2 regions of the Vibrio sp. R10-SF1-ISO8 genome follow, and region 2 is predicted to be linked to the other one. Evidence: predicted binding sites of a transcription regulator. Region 2 holds the regulator's gene; the other holds the start of a gene.
What was found. Region 2 encodes MetJ, which represses methionine synthesis genes. Its sites were predicted from a motif close to TTAGACNTNTANANGTCTAA; they were not measured.
Positions count from the first base shown of each region.

Region 1 (11,016 bases), on a different contig from region 2:
GCCTGTTATTGATGAGAACCAACACTTGGTTGGTCGTATCACTATCGATGACGTAGTCGACGTTATCCGTGAAGACGCTGAACACTCAATGATGAGTATGGCCGGTATGGATGATGACGAAGATACCTTCGCACCCGTGGTTAAGTCAGCGCGTAAGCGTAGTATCTGGCTAGGTGCGAATGTTCTCGCAGCCCTTGCTGCCGCATCCGTATCAAACATGTTTGAAGCAACGCTTGACCAAATGGCGGCAATTGCTGTCTTAATGACCATAGTCCCTTCTATGGGCGGTGTCGCGGGTAACCAGACCGTAGCGCTCGTAATTCGCGGTCTAGCACTTGGTCATATTGGTGATGCCAATAAACGTGAACTGCTGATGAAGGAAGCCGCGATCGGCCTACTCAATGGCATCATGTGGGCACTGATTATTGGCGGTATCGTTGTCGCTTGGAAAGGAAATTGGATGTTAGGCGGCATTATTTCCGCCGCAATGCTGACCAATCTACTGGTCGCAGGTGTGGCTGGGGTAACTATCCCTATTCTACTCAAGAAGATGAACATCGACCCGGCACTGGCGGGGGGTATGGCGCTCACAACCGTGACCGATGTTATCGGCCTATCTGTCTTCCTTGGCTTAGCAACCATCATGATTTAATCAGACTTTCAGAGACTAAAAAGCGCAGCTCATAAGCTGCGCTTTTTGTTTCTTGATTTAGAACTAGTTAAGGTTTGGCCCTAACCATTTCTCGGCTTCGAGCATATCCCAACCTTTACGGTCCGCGTAGCTTTGCGCTTGATCCTGTTGGATCTGCGCGATCGCAAAGTAACGAGAATCTGGGTGAGAGAAATACCAACCAGAAACAGACGCGCCTGGCCACATCGCATAGCTTGTCGTCAGTGACATATCGATGGTCTCTTCAACTTTAAGCAGATCCCATAGAGAACCTTTCTCTGTGTGCTCAGGACAAGCTGGGTAACCAGGAGCAGGACGAATCCCCTGATACTTCTCACGGATCAGTTCATCGTTCGATAAGTTCTCATCTGCAGAATAGCCCCAGATTTCTTTACGTACCTGCTCATGTAAGTACTCGGCAAATGCCTCAGCTAAGCGATCGGCCACCGCCTGAATCATGATGGCGTTATAGTCGTCACCAGCCGCCTTATACTGGTCAGCGAGTTCGCGCTCACCAATACCACCCGTCACGGCAAACGCACCAATCCAGTCCTTCTTACCTGACTGTTTAGGGGCAATATAATCAGATAGGCAGTAGTTAAAGCCTTTTGGCTTCTCTGTTTGCTGACGCAGGTTATACAACACTTTGGCCACTTCAGTGCGTGACTCATCGGTGTACACCTCAATATCATCGCCAACACTTGCTGCAGGGAACAGCGCACACATACCCCGTGCTTTAAGTAGACCTTCTTTCTCTACTCGATCTAACAGATCATTGGCATCTTTAAACAGGCGCTTCGCCTCTTCACCGACTTCTTCATGATCTAAAATCGCTGGGTACTTACCGACAAGCGACCAAGTCATAAAGAAAGGCGTCCAGTCAATGTAGTTGCGCAGTGTGGCAGCATCAAAATCATCGAACACATGAACACCCGGCTTAGCAGGCTCTGGAGGTGTATATCTCTCCCAATCAATCGCCACTTTGTTAGCACGCGCTTGTTCAAGAGTCACAGGCTTAGTTCTTGGCTTCTTACGATTGTGTTGGTCACGAACACGGACGTAGTCAGCATCTAACTTCTCGACGAAAGCAGGACGCAGCTCATCTGACAGAAGTGAAGTACACACACCAACTGCTCTCGAAGCATTGTTTACATACACCACGGGATGTTTGTAGTTTTGCTCAATCTTAACCGCAGTGTGGGCTTTCGATGTCGTCGCGCCACCAATAAGCAGTGGCAAGTCAAAGTCGAGACGCTCCATCTCTTTTGCCACATGAACCATTTCATCCAATGAAGGAGTAATCAGGCCGGACAAACCAATAATATCAACGTTCTCTTCTTTGGCGACCTTGAGGATCTGCTCACACGGCACCATAACGCCAAGATCGATGATCTCGTAGTTATTACACTGTAGAACAACGCCAACAATGTTCTTACCAATATCGTGAACATCACCTTTTACTGTCGCTAGAAGAATTTTACCGTTCGACGAGCCCGCTTGCTTTGATGCATTAATATAAGGTTCTAAGTGAGCAACCGCCTGCTTCATCACGCGAGCTGATTTAACCACCTGAGGTAAGAACATCTTGCCTTCACCAAATAGGTCACCAACCACGTTCATGCCGTCCATAAGTGGACCTTCAATCACTTCTAACGGCTTGCTCGCATTAACTCGCGCCTCTTCGGTATCCTCAACAATAAACTCGGTGATACCTTTAACTAGCGCATGCTCTAAACGCTTCTCAACTGACCAGTTACGCCATTCAAGTGCTGACGCATCTTCTTCTTTTCCAACGCCTTTACCTGCATATTCAGCGGCAATATCGAGCAGTCGCTCTGTACCATCATCACGTCGGTTTAGAACGACATCTTCTACCGCTTCACGCAACTTGTCGGGTACGTTGTCGTAAATCTCAAGCTGACCAGCATTTACGATCCCCATATCCATACCGTTTTTAAAACAGTGATAAAGGAATACGGCGTGAATCGCTTCACGTACATAGTTGTTGCCGCGGAATGAGAAAGAGACGTTAGACACGCCACCAGAGATCATCGCGTAAGGCAGATCGCGCTTGATGTCCGCAACCGCTTCAATAAAGTCTACTGCGTAGTTGTTATGCTCTTCGATACCGGTCGCAACAGCAAAAATATTCGGGTCGAAGATGATATCTTCAGGTGGGAAGCCAATTTCATCAACCAAGATATTGTAGGCATTAGTACAGATTTCCAGTTTGCGTTCACGCGTTTCTGCCTGACCAACTTCATCAAACGCCATCACGATAACAGCCGCACCATAGCGACGAATCAGCTTAGCTTGCTCAACAAACTTCTCTTTACCTTCCTTGAGTGAGATAGAGTTAACAATGCCTTTACCCTGAATACATTTCAGGCCAGCTTCGATAACCTCCCACTTAGAGGAGTCGACCATGATAGGCACTTTGGAAATTTCTGGCTCAGAGGCACACAGGTTGAGGAAACGCACCATACATGCTTCAGCATCAAGCATGCCTTCATCCATGTTGATATCGATGATTTGCGCACCATTCTCGACTTGCTGGCGTGCAACCTCTAACGCCTCATCATAAAGCTCTTCTTTGATCAGACGTTTAAAGCGCGCAGAACCCGTTACGTTAGTTCTTTCACCAACGTTAACAAACAAGGTTTCTTTTTCGATTGTCAGTGGCTCAAGACCAGATAGACGACAAGCCGTGATAAGTTCTGGTAGCGCGCGCGGTTTTACTCCTTCTACCGCGATAGCCATTTGGCGGATATGCTCTGGAGTCGTACCACAACAACCGCCAATAAGGTTTAAGAAACCACTTTCCGCCCACTCTTTAACATGCACCGCCATATCTTCAGGTGATAAATCATATTCACCAAAGGCGTTAGGCAAACCCGCATTAGGGTGAGTCGAAACAAATGTCTCTGAGATACGTGAGAGCTCTTCCACGTACGGGCGTAGCTCGTCAGGGCCTAGAGCACAGTTCAAACCAAATGAGATTGGATTAACGTGACGAAGGGAGTTGTAGAAAGCTTCGGTTGTTTGACCAGAAAGCGTTCGACCTGACGCATCGGTAATGGTGCCCGATATCATCACTGGCAATGTGAGTCCCAACTCTTCAAATACAGTGTCTACTGCAAAGGCACACGCTTTAGCGTTCAAGGTATCGAAGATGGTCTCGATCAGAATTAGATCTGAGCCACCTTTAATCAGAGCGCGAGTCGACTCTGAATACGCTTCGACGAGCTCATCAAAGCTAACGTTTCGATAGCCGGGATCGTTTACATCGGGTGAAATAGAACATGTGCGGTTGGTTGGGCCCAATACACCTGCAACGTAACGAGGTTTTTCTGGCGTTTTTGCCGTCCACTCATCAGCCGCCTCACGTGCGAGTTTGGCTGCGGCGAAGTTGATCTCCTCGCTTAGGCTTTCCATCTCATAGTCAGCCATTGCAATAGTGGTTGCGTTGAAGGTGTTGGTTTCGAGGATATCTGCACCTGCCTCTAGATAAGCAGAATGGATATCTTTAATAAGCTGAGGCTGAGAAAGAACGAGTAAGTCGTTATTACCTTTTAAATCGCAATGCCAGTCAGCAAAGCGCTCACCTCGATAATCTTGCTCTTCTAATTTGTAATCTTGAATCATGGTGCCCATACCACCATCGATCAGCAAGATACGTTGTTTTAATTGAGCTTCAATCTGTTGCCTTACATTACTTCCCACGGTACAGCCTCATTCCTTTAGTTATCACTCCATCCTATCACACATTAAAAAGGAGTCTAGACGTCTAAAAGAGTTAATTGATGACTTAGTTATGACAAAAAAATGTTTGCTATTTGTACATAGTAGGCAGAAAATTCCCATTCACAATTTGTTACATGTCGAGATTATAATGTCGGTCTATTACACGCTCTGTTTCCTATCAGCTGCAGCTATGTTGATTGCTTTTGTAAACAGCAAGATAGGTAAAATGCAAACCACTATCGCAATCACTGCTGGATCGATGATGCTGTCGCTGTTGATTCTTGTAGCAGGCCAAAATGATTGGTTTCATTTAACAGAAATCGCTTCAAACACAGTGGCGAGCATTAACTTTGAAGATTTCCTACTTAAAGGCATATTGGGTTTTCTCCTTTTTGCCGGTGGTCTAGGTATCAAGCTACCCAATCTCAAAGATCAAAAATGGGAAATCACAGCCTTAGCTCTGGGCGCGACTCTATTCTCGACCTTCTTTATTGGCTTTGTCCTTTATGGTTTCTGTCAGTTTATCGGTATTCAGTTTGACCTAGTTTACTGCCTACTGTTTGGTGCGCTTATCTCACCAACCGACCCAATCGCTGTACTGGCTATCGTTAAAAAGCTCGACGCTCCTAAACGCATCTCTACTCAAATCGAAGGCGAATCTCTCTTTAACGATGGTTTTGGCCTAGTTATCTTTGTCACTATCTTTACCATAGCCTTTGGTACCGAAGCGCCTACGGTTGGTAGTGTTACCATGCTGTTTATCCAAGAAGCGCTGGGCGGCATCTTATATGGATTTGCTTTAGGTTTATTGTTCCACTATCTAATCAGCTCTACCGACGATCACTCAATGGAGCTCTTGCTAACCATAGGTATACCAACAGCAGGCTATGCCTTTGCCGAAGTTCTGCATGTTTCTGGACCATTAGCTATGGTCGTATCTGGCATTATGATTGGTAACTGGACCAGATTTATCGGTTTCTCCAAAGAGAGTGAAGATCACCTCGATCACTTCTGGGAACTCGTTGACGAATTCCTTAACGGAGTTCTATTCTTGCTGATTGGTATGTCGATGCTGTTGTTTGAATTCCATAAAGAAGACTGGATTCTAATGGCTTTCTCAGTACCTCTAGTCTTGTCAGCTCGCTACCTAAGTGTTTTCTTGTCATACATTGGCTTTAAGCGTTTTAGAAAATATAACCCTTGGTCGGTCAAGATTCTTACTTGGGGTGGGTTAAGAGGCGGATTGGCATTAGCCATGGCGCTTTCCATTCCGTCTGGTATCTGGGTTATTCAGGATAAACTGATCGATGTAAAAGAGATTGTCCTAGTCATGACCTACTCGGTAGTGGTGTTCTCGATCTTAGTCCAAGGCTCAACCATTACGCCAATGATCGAAAAAGCTAAGCTTGCCCAAAAAGAGATGGATTCTGAAAATAGAGAGGCAGAGCAAGAATAGGGTTTGGAAACATCTATAACGCAAAGGCAGCTAACCAAGCTGCCTTTTTAGTATATAAAGCTTTTGGATCATAGGTAACCTAAAGCTATTTTTGAGCATTTTCCGTGACAGGTTTCATCATCGATTTACGCAGCTTGATGACAATAATGCTTGAAAGTGCTGCGCATAAAGTAATGACTGGCGCTGCCATAAGCCCCGCTGTGATGTATTTACTTATAGATTCAGGAAGCGATGGTAGCAACATACCGAAAGAGCAGAGAAGTAGCGTCCATAAGATCGCACTAAGCCAAGAGAAATAATGAAACTTCACCACTGTTCTGGCCCTCATCCCCATCATTAATGGCAGTAAAGAGCGTACAACTGGGATAAATCGAGCACTAAACAGAGCCACTAAACCATGTTTACCTAAAAGCACATCAACCTGATCGAGACGACTCTGTGGTACTGCATTTATCCACCCTTGAACTTTGGGTAGTCGATTTAGCCAAGCCCCTTGTAAATAAGCAGCCCAACTGCCAAGAGCAGCACAAATACAAATCAACAGCAATATCACTATCGGGTTCAAAACTCCGACTGCCGCAAGTGTCCCTGAAAGAACCACTACACTATCACATGGAAAAGGAGCGGCAGGAATAAAGCCACTTTCAAGGAAAATCAAAGCCCCGACAACGCAATAAATCATCAGTGCACTTTCAGGATTCTGCAGGATTGAAAAGTCCTGATTCCACAAGGCAATCAAGACCGAAAGAATCGCATCTATCATACTGTTTCCTCAGTTAGATATAAGTAACTCCTTTTTGTATCTCTCATAGACACTGACTGCAAATACGATGTTTAATCGTCAAGATTAGAAAACTGGAAAACTGGAAAACTGGAAAACTGGAAAACTGGAGAACTGGAGAACTGGAGAACTGGAGAACTGGAGAACTGGAGAACTGGAGAACTGGAAAATTGTGTCTTTTAGGAGACGAGTGCTGTCAACACCTTCTAAATCATCGGCTCTACCAACTTAATTTCAACAGTTACCTCTCGTAGGGCGAAGCCTGTTCTCGCATCTATAGCGAAGCGTTCCCGAGGACGCAGTCCGTTCCATCTCTCCCATAAAAGCAAGAAGCCCGTTGCGATAGCAACGGGCTTCCAAAACGACGAAAGCCTAGTCGTAAGACTAGGCTTTCTTAATAAGTGGCGGGTCGGCCGGGCTTGCGGGCAAGCGGGACTCGTTGGTCGCAGACCAAAATAATCCCGTAGATACAAAAAGACCTCAGCATTGCTGCTGAGGTCTGGAATAAGTGGCGGAGCGGACGGGACTCGAACCCGCGACCCCCGGCGTGACAGGCCGGTATTCTAACCAACTGAACTACCGCTCCGCACTGGTTAGACCTAAAGTCGAAATTTAAAGCCTGGCGATGTCCTACTCTCACATGGGGAAGCCCCACACTACCATCGGCGCTAATTCGTTTCACTTCTGAGTTCGGCATGGAATCAGGTGGGTCCAAATCGCTATGGTCGCCAAGCAAATTCTTTAATTCGGAAAGCTGTTATTAAGTTCTGTAGTTACACATTCAAAGTTCTTGCTTTGAGTCCATCAAAACCCTTTGGGTGTTGTATGGTTAAGCCTCACGGGCAATTAGTACAGGTTAGCTCAACGCCTCACAACGCTTACACACCCTGCCTATCAACGTTCTAGTCTCGAACAACCCTTTAGGACCCTCAAGGGGTCAGGGAAGACTCATCTCAGGGCTCGCTTCCCGCTTAGATGCTTTCAGCGGTTATCGATTCCGAACTTAGCTACCGGGCAATGCGTCTGGCGACACAACCCGAACACCAGAGGTTCGTCCACTCCGGTCCTCTCGTACTAGGAGCAGCCCCCTTCAATCTTCCAACGCCCACGGCAGATAGGGACCGAACTGTCTCACGACGTTCTAAACCCAGCTCGCGTACCACTTTAAATGGCGAACAGCCATACCCTTGGGACCGACTTCAGCCCCAGGATGTGATGAGCCGACATCGAGGTGCCAAACACCGCCGTCGATATGAACTCTTGGGCGGTATCAGCCTGTTATCCCCGGAGTACCTTTTATCCGTTGAGCGATGGCCCTTCCATACAGAACCACCGGATCACTATGACCTGCTTTCGCACCTGCTCGAATTGTCATTCTCGCAGTCAAGCGGGCTTATGCCATTGCACTAACCTCACGATGTCCAACCGTGATTAGCCCACCTTCGTGCTCCTCCGTTACTCTTTGGGAGGAGACCGCCCCAGTCAAACTACCCACCAGGCACTGTCCTCAACCCGGATAACGGGTCTAAGTTAGAACATCAACACTACAAGGGTGGTATTTCAAGGACGGCTCCGCCGATACTGGCGTACCGGTTTCAAAGCCTCCCACCTATCCTACACATGTAGGGTCAATGTTCAGTGCCAAGCTGTAGTAAAGGTTCACGGGGTCTTTCCGTCTAGCCGCGGGTACACTGCATCTTCACAGCGATTTCAATTTCACTGAGTCTCGGGTGGAGACAGCGTGGCCATCATTACGCCATTCGTGCAGGTCGGAACTTACCCGACAAGGAATTTCGCTACCTTAGGACCGTTATAGTTACGGCCGCCGTTTACCGGGGCTTCGATCAAGAGCTTCGACTTACGTCTAACCCCATCAATTAACCTTCCGGCACCGGGCAGGCGTCACACCGTATACGTCATCTTACGATTTTGCACAGTGCTGTGTTTTTAATAAACAGTTGCAGCCACCTGGTATCTGCGACTCTCAATAGCTCCATCCGCAAGGGACTTCACCGTCAAGAGCGTACCTTCTCCCGAAGTTACGGTACCATTTTGCCTAGTTCCTTCACCCGAGTTCTCTCAAGCGCCTTGGTATTCTCTACCCGACCACCTGTGTCGGTTTGGGGTACGATTCCTTACAATCTGAAGCTTAGAGGCTTTTCCTGGAAGCATGGCATCAATGACTTCACTACCGTAGTAGCTCGACATCGTGTCTCAGCCTTAGAGAGAGCCGGATTTACCTAACTCTCAAGCCTACGCACTTGAACCTGGACAACCGTCGCCAGGCCCACCTAGCCTTCTCCGTCCCCCCATCGCAATTGTAAGAAGTACGGGAATATTAACCCGTTTCCCATCGACTACGCCTTTCGGCCTCGCCTTAGGGGTCGACTTACCCTGCCCCGATTAACGTTGGACAGGAACCCTTGGTCTTCCGGCGAGGAGGTTTTTCACCCCCTTTATCGTTACTCATGTCAGCATTCGCACTTCTGATACCTCCAGCAAGCTTTACAACTCACCTTCAACGGCTTACAGAACGCTCCCCTACCCAATACAATAAATTGCATTGCCGCAGCTTCGGTTTATAGCTTAGCCCCGTTACATCTTCCGCGCAGGCCGACTCGACTAGTGAGCTATTACGCTTTCTTTAAATGATGGCTGCTTCTAAGCCAACATCCTAGCTGTCTAAGCCTTCCCACATCGTTTCCCACTTAGCTATAATTTGGGACCTTAGCTGGCGGTCTGGGTTGTTTCCCTCTCCACGACGGACGTTAGCACCCGCCGTGTGTCTCCCGGATAGTACTTACTGGTATTCGGAGTTTGCAAAGGGTTGGTAAGTCGGGATGACCCCCTAGCCTTAACAGTGCTCTACCCCCAGTAGTATTCGTCCGAGGCTCTACCTAAATAGATTTCGGGGAGAACCAGCTATCTCCAGGTTTGATTGGCCTTTCACCCCTAGCCACAAGTCATCCGCTAATTTTTCAACATTAGTCGGTTCGGTCCTCCAGTTGATGTTACTCAACCTTCAACCTGCCCATGGCTAGATCACCTGGTTTCGGGTCTATATCCAGCAACTCGACGCCCAGTTAAGACTCGATTTCTCTACGGCTCCCCTAGATGGTTAACCTTGCTACTGAATATAAGTCGCTGACCCATTATACAAAAGGTACGCAGTCACACCACGAAGGTGCTCCTACTGCTTGTACGTACACGGTTTCAGGTTCTATTTCACTCCCCTCACAGGGGTTCTTTTCGCCTTTCCCTCACGGTACTGGTTCACTATCGGTCAGTCAGTAGTATTTAGCCTTGGAGGATGGTCCCCCCATATTCAGACAGGATATCACGTGTCCCGCCCTACTCGATTTCACTGATGATGAGATGTCGGTTACGGGGCTATCACCCTGTATCGCTGAGCTTTCCAGCTCATTCACCTGTCTCATTAAAAGCTTAAGGGCTAGTCCAATTTCGCTCGCCGCTACTTTCGGAATCTCGGTTGATTTCTTTTCCTTCGGGGTACTTAGATGTTTCAGTTCCCCGAGTTCGCCCTGTTAACCTATGTATTCAGTTAACAGTAATTGCTTATGCAATTGGGTTTCCCCATTCAGAAATCCCAGACTCAAATGGTTGTTACTACCTAATCTGGGCTTATCGCAAGTTACTACGTCTTTCATCGCCTCTGACTGCCAAGGCATCCACCGTGTACGCTTAGTCACTTAACCATACAACCCCAAAGGGTCTTCTGTTTAAACAACCAAAGTTGTCTGCATTTTTATACATGTGCAGACACGATTTTGCCGGACTCAAATATTAAACATCACAAGGATGTTTCCAAGAACACTTGAATGTGTGTTGGTACCTAAAACATAGTTTTAGGATTTGAGAACTTTTAATTGAATAACAACGCATCTCATAGAGATGGGGATTGTTGTTATTCGTCAGCTTTCCAAATTGTTAAAGAGCTAGATTTCTTTCGAAACCATTTTTAAGAACACTTACGCAAATGCGCTTAAAGATGGTGGAGCTAAGCAGGATCGAACTGCTGACCTCCTGCGTGCAAGGCAGGCGCTCTCCCAGCTGAGCTATAGCCCCATCAGGTGTTGATACTGTGTGCCAATTCTTCTGGGAGGAAGATTGGTGGGTCTGAGTGGACTTGAACCACCGACCTCTCGCTTATCAGGCGAACGCTCTAACCACCTGAGCTACAGACCCAGTATCGTCTCTTAACGTGTATAAACATATCAATCTGTGTGAACACTCATCGCAATAATCATCGTATAAGGAGGTGATCCAGCCCCAGGTTCCCCTAGGGCTACCTTGTTACGACTTCACCCCAGTCATGAACCACAAAGTGGTGAGCGTCCTCCCGAA
Region 1 is NZ_JCBDHL010000006.1:1,641-12,656, reverse strand. Features, by position in the region: gene mgtE (magnesium transporter) at 1-652, shown strand, start outside; gene metH (methionine synthase) at 716-4,393, opposite strand; gene AC6R00_RS01880 (cation:proton antiporter) at 4,563-5,870, shown strand; gene AC6R00_RS01875 (DedA family protein) at 5,956-6,633, opposite strand; tRNA gene AC6R00_RS01870 (tRNA-Asp) at 7,161-7,237, opposite strand; rRNA gene rrf (5S ribosomal RNA) at 7,269-7,384, opposite strand; rRNA gene AC6R00_RS01860 (23S ribosomal RNA) at 7,477-10,367, opposite strand; tRNA gene AC6R00_RS01855 (tRNA-Ala) at 10,662-10,737, opposite strand; tRNA gene AC6R00_RS01850 (tRNA-Ile) at 10,781-10,857, opposite strand; rRNA gene AC6R00_RS01845 (16S ribosomal RNA) at 10,924-11,016, opposite strand, start outside.
Region 1: a site for MetJ is predicted at 4,442-4,461, ahead of metH (methionine synthase). Genes of this name have one in related genera too.

Region 2 (11,016 bases):
CGGCTCTGGATCGTTACTTAGAACATACAACCCATAGCCAAATACACTCGCCAATAAAATGGCAAGTAAACCACTTCGCCATGGTTTGCGTCGCGGGGCAGACTTTTTCTTTGCAGGCTTACGGCTACTTCCGCCACGGCCTCTTTTTACGTAATCTCGATTCGCCACTAGTAAACATCAATACCATCAATTACCACTGCCGATATGTTAAATCAGATTGCTCAGTTATGACAGAGTAGAAATGGAAGCGGCGCATCAAAAATGCGCCGCTTACAAAGGTTAGAATCTAGAGCACTCTTGGTGGCGCAGCGCTTTCACGTACCACGAGTTTGGTTTCAAGCAACCTCGAACCAGCGCGAACATCATGCCCACGTAGCAGTTCAAGCATCATAAGCATTGCTTGACGACCGATCTCATAACGAGGCTGAGAAATGGTCGTTAACGGCGGATCGCAGTATTGAGCAAAGTGAATATCATCAAACCCTACAATAGAAAGGTCTTGAGGAACACGTAAGCCTAGCTTCTTCGCCTCTTGGATCGCACCAATGGCCATCGCATCGTTATGACAGAACACTGCCGTTGGAGCATCTGGCAATGACAATAGTTGACGGATCGCTTTTGCTCCAGCCTCAAAGGTGAAATCACCGGTAGTACAGTAATTCGGGTTCATGGTGATCCCAGCGCGTCGCAGCGCTTGTTGATAACCTTGATGACGGAATTGACATAGAACCGCTGTTTCAGGGCCAGAGATTTGTGCAATTCGCTTGTGGCCCATTTGCGTTAAGTAGTTCACCGCTTCAAAGGCAGAGGTCAAGTTGTCGATATGTACTGTGGGTAGTTCTAACTCTGGTGCAAACTCACAAGCCATTACCATAGGCGGTAAGTTCTTTTGTTCAGGTTTACTAACGTCAAATGGAAGATCTGTACCAAGCAGCAACATACCATCCGCTTGCTTAGTAAATACTAGGTTTACAAATGAGCTTTCACGCTTCTTCTGTTGCCCACTATCACCAAGTAAAACGATGTATCCGTGCTCCATTGCCGCATCTTCAATTCCGCGAATGATCTCGGTGTAGTAAGGATCACAAATATCAGGAATGATTGCGATGATTGTTTTTGATTCGTTACGACGCAAGTTACGCGCTAACGAGTTTGGTGAATAACCAGCTTCTAAAACAGCATCTTCGACTCTTTTCCTTGTCGCTGACGATACCTTTTCTGGATTCATTAGCGCTCTAGACACTGTCGCTGTTGAAACTCCCGCAAGCTGGGCAACATCCTTCATTGTCGCCATATATAATTAACCCTCTTCATTTCCAAATTGGCAGCTCAAGCGCCACCTAAGCCTCTAGTTGAAATGCATCTCATCGGTTGAACGGCCAAATTGATGTCGACTTGTAGGCTAAAATACCTATCTTCTCATTTATTTGCACTGAGCAAACGTTTAACTCACACACAATGACCTGAGAGCAACATATTGCACAAGACCTAGTTTATTCATTTCAAAACACAAAGTTACGGGAGATTTAACAAAATCGGCAGTCAATAGGCGATCTGAATCACAAATAAATGAAAAAGGTGTGAATGTGAAGAAACTCAATAGCCTCCAATGGCACGAAGTATCAAAAACTAGGGTAGGTTTTCACACCGTTAACTCAGATCCTGAGGCTCAATGTCTAAGCTCCAACGCACTTTCTTCGCATTCGGCAACATTTGGATTGCAGGCTTAGCGCTTGCAAGTAGCTTTTGCATTACGGGGCGACTTTGTGTTTGCAGTAGAAGCTGCCAACGATACTTACCAGCGCGTTTTGCTAGCGGTGCTGGCGTCGGTCCAAGTACTTGGCAATGATCATCAAACAGAGGATGCGCCTCTAGCGTATGACGGACCTGGCGTAAAAACTCCTCGACTGGCTGAGAATGATTCGCTTCAGCCTTAAACAGAGTCAGAAACGAATACGGTGGTAACTGCGCTAGCTTTCTCTCTTGTAACGCTGTTTCTGCAAAGTGGCGATAACTCTTAGTTAATAACGCTTGCAGTAGGCTATGTTCTGGGTGGTGGGTTTGCAGCACCACCTCTCCCGGCTTGCTTGCGCGTCCTGCTCGTCCCGCTACCTGTATAAACAGTTGTGCTAGACGCTCGGACGCTCGGAAATCACTGCTATAAAGAGAACCATCCACATCTAATAGTGCCACTAGAGTCACGTCTGGGAAGTGATGACCTTTGGCCAACATTTGCGTACCAATCAAAATTTGATACTCACCATTACGAATCGCCCCTAACGCAGTCTCTAGGCTGCCTTTTCGACGCGTGCTGTCTCGATCAATACGGATGGTTTTAAACTCTGGAAAAAGCTCAGCAAGCTGTTTTTCTAACTGCTCAGTTCCAACACCTACTGTTACCAAGTGCGTTGAACCACAACCCTGACATTGATGAATAATCGGTTGTTGGGAGCCGCAATGGTGGCAGCGAATTTCATTGCTGTTCTGGTGATAGGTATAATAAGCATCACAACGTTTACATTCCGCAATCCAGCCGCATTCATGACACATCAATGCCGGAGAAAAACCGCGTCGGTTTAAAAACAGCATCACTTGGTTGCCTGCCTTTAAATGGCGACGCATTTCGGCGATGAGTGGCGCAGAAAGACCACTCTCTAGGTATAGCCCTTTAACATCTAGCACTTTGTTGGTTGTTGGCGTCGCCGCTCCCGCACGAGAAGAAAGCACTAGATGATGGTACTTGCCACTTAAGGCGTTATGTAGAGTTTCTAAAGCTGGCGTGGCTGAGCCAAGCACAATTGGGATCTGCTCTTTGTTAGCACGCATCACCGCCACATCACGCGCATGGTAGCGCAGACTATCCTGCTGCTTGTACGAAGCATCATGCTCTTCATCAACGATAATAATGCCAAGATTGGCAAAAGGCGTGAGCAGTGCAGAGCGAGTACCAATCACAATGCCAGCGGCGTTATCACGCGCACTAAGCCAAGCATTAAGTCGCTCTGTATCATTTAAACCCGAGTGCACTACCTCAACCGGAACATTAAAGCGTTTCCTAAATCGGTTAATGGTTTGCGGCGTTAAACCTATTTCAGGCACAAGAACTAACGCTTGTTTGCCTTGCTCAAGCGCAGGTTTAATCAGGTTGAGGTACACTTCCGTTTTACCAGAACCCGTTACCCCTTCTAGCAGGTAACAAGCGAAACCTTCATTGCTATTAACCGTCGCAATCGCCACTGCCTGCTCAGAGTTTAGCTTTGGCTTATCGACATCAGCTTCAACGTCGTGTTTCCACTCACGAATCACTGGTCTTTTCTCTATCGATTCAATCCAGCCTTTTTCTGCCAAGGTCTTTAGTACAGATGAACTGATCTCTTCATCGACAAAACGTTGATGCGAAATCGAGCCTGACTCCAGCATATGCATCACTTTGGCTTGTTTAACCGCGCGGCCGAAACCTATCATCAGTTGGTCTCGACCACTTGCGGTGAGCTGCCATTCCACCAGCGTCGCGAAATCGGCGTCTTTACCTTTTCTCAGCGCACTCGGCATGGCATTAAACAAAGTGTCACCAAGCGGATACTGATAAAACTGACTGCACCAAAATAGCAAGGAGTAGAGCTTTTCTGGCCACACAGGCTGGCTATCCAACACGAGCTTGATCGGCTTAAGCTTATCTAGGCTGAACTCTGACTCATTCACCAGCGCAGTGACAATGCCAACCAGAGTTTGACGACCAAAAGGGACAGAGACACGCCCACCAATGATAGGAAATAGGTGGTTGGGAATCTGATAATCAAACTGTTTATCGAGAGGCACAGGCAATGCCACGCGCGCAATTGTTGGTCGCATAATAGGCTATACAGCTAAATGAAAGGTTACGTGAGTTAGTCTAAGGGAAAAGCCTAGCAGTGGAAAGAGAGCGCAATTCAAGCCTGAAGAATAACTTAGGCTAAAAAAGTAGCGATTTCGGATCTAAACTGGTTGATCCTAAGTCAGGTATTCATTACTATATCGCGCCTTAGTGATATGGCTAGCTTTACAGCAGCGGTATCCGAAAAGGTTTTTTATTAACTACGTGTGGTGTCCGGCTTAGAATCGGATAGCGACACGGCCTATATTTAGAGGTTCTCCCATGAAAGCTGGTATCCACCCAGAATACAAAGCAGTAAAAGCGACTTGTTCTTGCGGTAACTCTTTTGAGTTCAACTCAACTCTAGCTAAAGAGTCTATCCACCTAGACGTATGTGACAAATGTCACCCATTCTACACTGGTAAGCAACGTATCGTTGATACAGGCGGCCGTGTTGATCGCTTCAACAAGCGTTTCGGTGCTCTATCAAGCAAGAAGTAATTTCTTCTTAGCCGAATCTAAAAAGGACGCTCAGGCGTCCTTTTTTGTTATCTGTCACTCACGCAATATCCATTTTGCAGAGTAATCTATTATTAATTTTAATATTCGCTAGCCATATCTCTGTTCATCTGGTCTTATCTCCAGTCATTTACTACTTTTTATTGCTTCGGCTCGCATTCTGACCTAGGCAGCTTGACTTAGTTACTCTAGAATGGATTTCCCCATTCCATATAATTATTAATGAGTACCTACACCTATGTCAGACGACAATCGCCAAGAAGTATCCCCAGAAGAACAGTTTCGTCAGCAAGCTTTGGATTATCATGCTTACCCAACTCCAGGTAAAATTGCAGTCGCACTGACCACACCAGCAGAAACGGCAAAAGATCTTGCTCTAGCCTATAGTCCTGGTGTGGCAGAGCCTGTACGTGAAATCGCACAAAACGCTGACAACGTCTACAAGTACACATCAAAAGGCAACATGGTTGCTGTTATCTCAAATGGTACGGCGATTCTTGGTCTTGGCAACTTAGGTCCTCTTGCATCTAAACCTGTAATGGAAGGTAAATCACTGCTTTTCAAACGCTTTGCGGGTTTAGATTCAATTGATATTGAAGTAAAGCACCGTACTATCGAAGAGTTTGTCGATACCGTTGCTAACATCGCCGATACTTTTGGTGGTATTAACTTAGAAGACATCAAAGCGCCAGACTGTTTCGAAATCGAAAAGCAGTTGATTGAGCGTTGTGATGTACCTGTTTTCCACGATGACCAGCACGGTACGGCGATTGTTACCGCAGCAGGTATGCTTAATGCCATTGAACTTCAAGGGAAGAAGTTAGAAGACACAACGATTGTGTGTCTCGGTGCAGGTGCAGCAGCAGTAGCATGTATGGAGCTACTGATTAAGTGTGGCGCGATGCGTGAGAAAATCTACATGCTTGACCGTAAAGGTGTTATCCACACTCGTCGTGACGATCTTAACGAATACAAACAACTATTCGCCAACAACACAGATAAGCGCACACTAGAAGACGTTATCGAAGGTGCTGACCTGTTCCTTGGTGTATCAGGCCCTAACCTACTCTCACCAGAAGCTCTTCAGTTGATGGCAGACAAACCTGTGGTCTTTGCGTGTTCTAACCCAGATCCAGAGATCAAACCTGAACTTGCTCACGAAGTACGTAACGATCTGATCATGGGTACTGGTCGTAGTGATTACCCTAACCAAGTAAACAACGTGCTGTGTTTCCCATTCATCTTCCGCGGTGCATTAGACGTACGCGCAAGTGAAATCAACGATGAGATGAAACTGGCAGCGGTAGACGCTATTCGCCAACTAGCGAAAGAAGAAGTACCAGCCGAAGTCCTAGCAGCTGCTGGCGTTGATGCACTGTCATTTGGTCCTGGTTACATCATTCCAAAACCAATGGATCCACGACTATTGCCTCGTGTTGCTAAAGCCGTTGCTCAGGCCGCTGTTGACTCAGGTGTTGCTCGCATTGAAATGCCAGAAAATTATATGGCCGAGTAAATTGGCTAAATAGTCTCTTCGAGAACGAAAAAACCGCTGTTAAGACAGCGGTTTTTTTAATTCAATTTCGTCAGCGTGCGAAAATTAGGTGCGACTATTTTTATTATTCGTCGAAAGATTCGAACTCAATTCCCATCTCTGTCATCAGTTTTTTCACTTCAGCAGGGAGATCGTCTGGGCGGTCTTTACGTAAATCTTCATCAGTCGGCAGTGGCTGCCCGGTATATGCATGCAAAAAAGCTTCACACAATAGCTCGCTGTTTGTTGCGTGGCGCAGGTTATTAATCTGGCGGCGAGTACGCTCATCAGTCAAAACCTTTAATACTTTCAATGGAATAGAAACTGTAATCTTCTTTACTTGTTCGCTTTTCTTTCCATGCTCAGCATATGGGCTAATGTATTCGCCATTCCAATCTGCCATTGCGCACCTTTCGTTATTTATTATGGTTGAAAATAGAATCCCTAATTTTAGCGGTATTTATAGCCACAAGCAAAGACATATAGACGTCTAGAAGTGTTGACGTCCACAAAAATGATAAGTAAAGTGGAAAGGCATGGGATTGGAATAACATATATCTAACAAGATAAAGGTATAGCGTATTCCCAAATAGAAGTCACTAAAGTTCGAAAGGAAACACTTATGAGCACCCGCAAACCAGCCACAATCGCGGTACGTACTGGTATCGAGTCCGACACTCAACATCACGCAGTTGTTCCACCTATTTACCTCTCGACGAATTATGGCTTCCCAGCCTTTGGTGATGTACCAAAGTACGATTACACCCGCTCAGGCAACCCAAACCGCGGGCTACTCGAAACTGCTCTATTTGAACTTGAGTCAGGTAAAGGCGCGGTCGTGACCAATTGTGGTACTTCAGCGCTGAATCTATGGGTATCCGCTTTCCTTGGCCCAGATGACCTTATCATCGCACCTCACGATTGCTACGGTGGTACTTACCGTCTATTCAATACCCGTGCAAATAAAGGTGATTTCAAAGTTCTATTTGTTGATCAATCTAACGAGCAAGCCTTTGCTGAAGCCCTAGCTAAAAAGCCTAAACTGATCCTATTGGAAACACCATCTAACCCGCTAGTTCGTGTCGTCGACATCGCAGACGTATGTGAGAAAGCCAAACAAGTTGGCGCTCTAGTGGCTGTCGACAATACCTTTTTGACACCCGTGTTCCAAAAGCCTTTAGACCTTGGCGCCGACTTTGTTATTCACTCAACCACTAAGTATATCAATGGTCACTCTGATGTTATTGGTGGTGTTGTCATTACCAAAACAGAAGAACACGCGGAAGAGCTCGCTTGGTGGGGTAACTGTATTGGTGCGACAGGCACACCATTTGATAGCTATATGACATTACGCGGCATCCGAACTCTGGGGGCGCGAATGAAGGTACATGAAGAAAGCTCTCGACAAATTTTAGGCTTCTTACAGACCCAAGATTTAGTCGGTAATATCTATCACCCTAGCCTACCTGAACACCCAGGCCATGAGATTGCTAAAAAGCAGCAAACTGGCTTTGGGTCTATGCTCAGCTTTGAATTCGCAGGTAGCTTTGAACAACTTAAATTCTTTGTTGGTGAACTAGAACTGTTTTCCCTTGCAGAATCTCTTGGCGGTGTAGAGAGCCTAATCTGTCACCCAGCGTCAATGACGCACCGAGCAATGGGAGAAGAAGCACTTGCAGAGGCTGGCGTTTCTCAACAACTGCTGCGCCTGTCGGTTGGGCTTGAAGATGCAGAAGATTTAATTGCTGACCTTGAACAAGCTTTCGCAAAAGCTAAGGAAGCCTTCTAATGTCTACTCAACCTCAACTCCATAAGTTTGGCGGAAGCAGCCTAGCCGATCCTGAATGCTACCGCCGCGTCGTCGGTATCTTAAAAGAATATTCACAATCAGAAGATCTGATTGTTGTTTCAGCCGCAGGTAAAACGACCAACCGTTTGATTGCATTTCTCGAAGCCCTCAATAAAGATGGCCGTATTGCTCATAAAGAACTCCAAGCACTACGCCAGTTTCAAACCGAGCTGATTGAAACGCTTATTGAGGGAGAAGTAAAACAGCAGCTACTCGCTACTTTAAATGATGAGTTCAGCACCTTGGGCGAGTTGACTTATCCACTCAACGAAGCAGAGAAAGCAGCTGTTTTAGGTCATGGCGAAGTTTGGTCTTCACGCCTATTGGCAGCGCTGCTCAATCAACACTCCCTACCTGCTGTGGCTCAGGATGCTCGCGCATTTTTACGTGCTGAAGCGGGTACTCAGCCTGAAGTCGACTTTGGTGCTTCTTACCCGCTAACTAAAGAAGTATTGGTACAACACGCTCACCATAGAGTGGTGATCACTGGCTTTATGGCTCAAGATAGCCAAGGGCATACCGTGTTACTAGGGCGTAATGGTTCTGACTATTCAGCAACCGTTATCGGCGCGCTGGCAGAAGCGAAACGCGTAACCATCTGGAGTGACGTAGCAGGTGTATACAGTGCAGACCCAAGATTAGTATCCGATGCCTGTCTTCTACCGTTGTTACGCTTAGATGAAGCCAGTGAGCTTGCAAGACTTGCTGCCCCTGTACTGCATAGCCGTACGTTACAACCCGTCGCTCAAAGTGCGATGGATCTACATCTTCGTTGCAGCTACCAACCAGAATCTGGTTCTACACGCATAGAACGTGTGCTTGCCTCTGGTCGCGGTGCAAAAATCATCTCATCACTAGATGAAGTGCTATTAATTCAACTCAATTTCACCTCTGGTCATGATTTCCAACGAGTCGAAAATGAGGTACTTGCAAGCCTCAAGCGAGCGCAGCTTGAACCACTGACTTATGAAGCTCAAGCAGACCAACATTGCTTACGTCTCGCTTATACAAGTGAAATAGTGGGTGGCGCTTTAGAGTATCTACAAGACGCAGCAATTGAAGCGGAGATTAAGCTTAAAGAAGGTTATTCGATGGTAGCCGCGGTAGGTGCTGGCGTAACCAAGAATGCCAACCACTGCTATGGTTTCTACCAGCAACTGAAATCTTCACCTGTCGAGTTTATTTCAGAATCATTGTCCGGGCTTAGCTTAGTTGCCGTTTTACGCACAACCGATACAAAACCCTTAGTTAAAGCTATTCATAGCCAATTGTTCCAAGCCCAGAAACGTGTCGCTATTGCCCTGTGTGGTAAAGGCAATATCGGCTCAAGCTGGTTAGAACTGTTCACCGAGCAAAAGAGCGAACTTGAAAAGCGTCATGGTATGAACTTTGAGTTAGTGGCTGTGATTGATAGCCAAACTTATTGGTTCGACCCGAAAGGAATTGATGCAAGCCAAGTTGGTGTTCATTTCGATGACGAAGCGATTAGCCACGAAGGAAACGACTGGATTGAAAAACTCGGTGCTATTCAAGGCTATGATGATCTTGTTGTGTTGGATGTGACTGCCAGTCAAACCTTAGCCCAACGCTACTTAGAAATTGCGGAGCAAGGCATGCACTTGATCTCGGCAAATAAAGTCGCGGGGTCAGCTTCTAGCCAATACTACCATCAGGTTCAAGACGCCTTCGCAAAGATCAATCGTCACTGGCTTTACAACGCTACCGTTGGTGCAGGGCTGCCAATTAACCACACAGTTCGAGACCTACGAGAAAGCGGCGATGACATTATCGCATTATCAGGTATTTTCTCAGGCACCCTCTCGTGGCTATTCCAGCAATACGATGGCAGTGTTCCTTTCGCCGAGCTGGTAGACCTAGCGTGGCAACAAGGTTTAACTGAACCCGACCCGCGCAGTGACTTAGACGGTTCAGACGTTATGCGTAAACTCGTCATCCTCGCGCGCGAGTCAGGCCTTGCATTGGAGCCAGAAGCGGTAAAAGTTGAAAGTTTGGTGCCTACAGAGCTCGCAGAGCTATCTCTAGATGAATTTCTTGATAGGAGTGCACTATTAAGCGAACTGCTCGCAGAACGCCTTGAGAAAGCTCAGCGCGAAGATAAAGTGCTTCGCTATGTCGCAAGATTAGAGAAAAATGGCACCGCAACGGTAGGTGTTGAAGCTCTAAGCAAAGAACATGCTTTAGCGAACTTGCTGCCATGTGACAATATATTCGCTATCGAGAGTAAGTGGTATAAAGATAACCCGCTTGTTATTAGAGGCCCAGGCGCAGGCAAAGAAGTCACCGCAGGTGCGATTCAATCTGATTTGAACCTCCTCTCAAGTTTAATCTAACTCACAAAGGCGCTGATCTCCTCAGCGCCTTTTTACTCTATTCTCTTTCAAGCCTGCATCAATTTAATTCAACTAAACTTGAAGTCAGCTCATGGTTAAGTTGAAAAATATTCATAATCACATTATTGACATTAAATCGTATTCATTACATTCTGTAGACATATAGACGTCTAAACGTCGATTTGAAATTTTAGAGTTTTATGGCACGGAGTGGCCACAGGGAGAGTAAGATGGGATACACGCACGCGAGTCATATCGACGCCTTAAATCAAAATATCGCTGAACTATCTGACAATATCAACGTGTCATTCGAGTTTTTTCCACCTAGTAGCGAAAGGATGGAAGAAACACTTTGGAACTCTGTGCACCGCCTTAAGACTCTACAACCAAAATTTGTTTCGGTTACCTATGGTGCTAACTCCGGTGAGCGAGATAGAACACACTCGATTATCAAAGAGATCAAAGATCAAACAGGTCTGGTTGCCGCACCGCACTTAACCTGTATAGATGCCTCACGCGAAGAGCTTATCCAAATCGCCGATGACTACTGGGCAAATGGTATTCAAAGTATTGTCGCGCTGCGTGGTGATATTCCCCCAGGTGGTGGTAAGCCTGAAATGTATGCTTCTGATCTCGTCACGCTACTAAAAGAGCGTCATGACTTCGATATCTCAGTGGCGGCTTTCCCTGAAGTTCACCCAGAAGCAAAAAGCGCTCAAGCTGACCTACTTAACCTAAAACGTAAGGTAGATGCAGGTGCGAACCGAGCTATCACTCAGTTCTTCTTTGACGTAGAGAGTTACTTGCGATTCCGTGACCGCTGCGTGGCGGCAGGAATTGATGTTGAAATTGTTCCTGGTATTTTACCTGTTTCGAATTTCAAGCAAGCTTCTCGCTTTGCAGCGCAGAA
Region 2 is NZ_JCBDHL010000015.1:3,820-14,835, reverse strand. Features, by position in the region: gene ftsN (cell division protein FtsN) at 1-168, opposite strand, end outside; gene cytR (DNA-binding transcriptional regulator CytR) at 287-1,294, opposite strand; gene priA (primosomal protein N') at 1,651-3,852, opposite strand; gene rpmE (50S ribosomal protein L31) at 4,136-4,354, shown strand; gene AC6R00_RS10980 (malic enzyme-like NAD(P)-binding protein) at 4,611-5,888, shown strand; gene metJ (met regulon transcriptional regulator MetJ) at 5,992-6,309, opposite strand; gene AC6R00_RS10970 (O-succinylhomoserine (thiol)-lyase) at 6,529-7,695, shown strand; gene AC6R00_RS10965 (bifunctional aspartate kinase/homoserine dehydrogenase II) at 7,695-10,106, shown strand; gene metF (methylenetetrahydrofolate reductase) at 10,337-11,016, shown strand, end outside.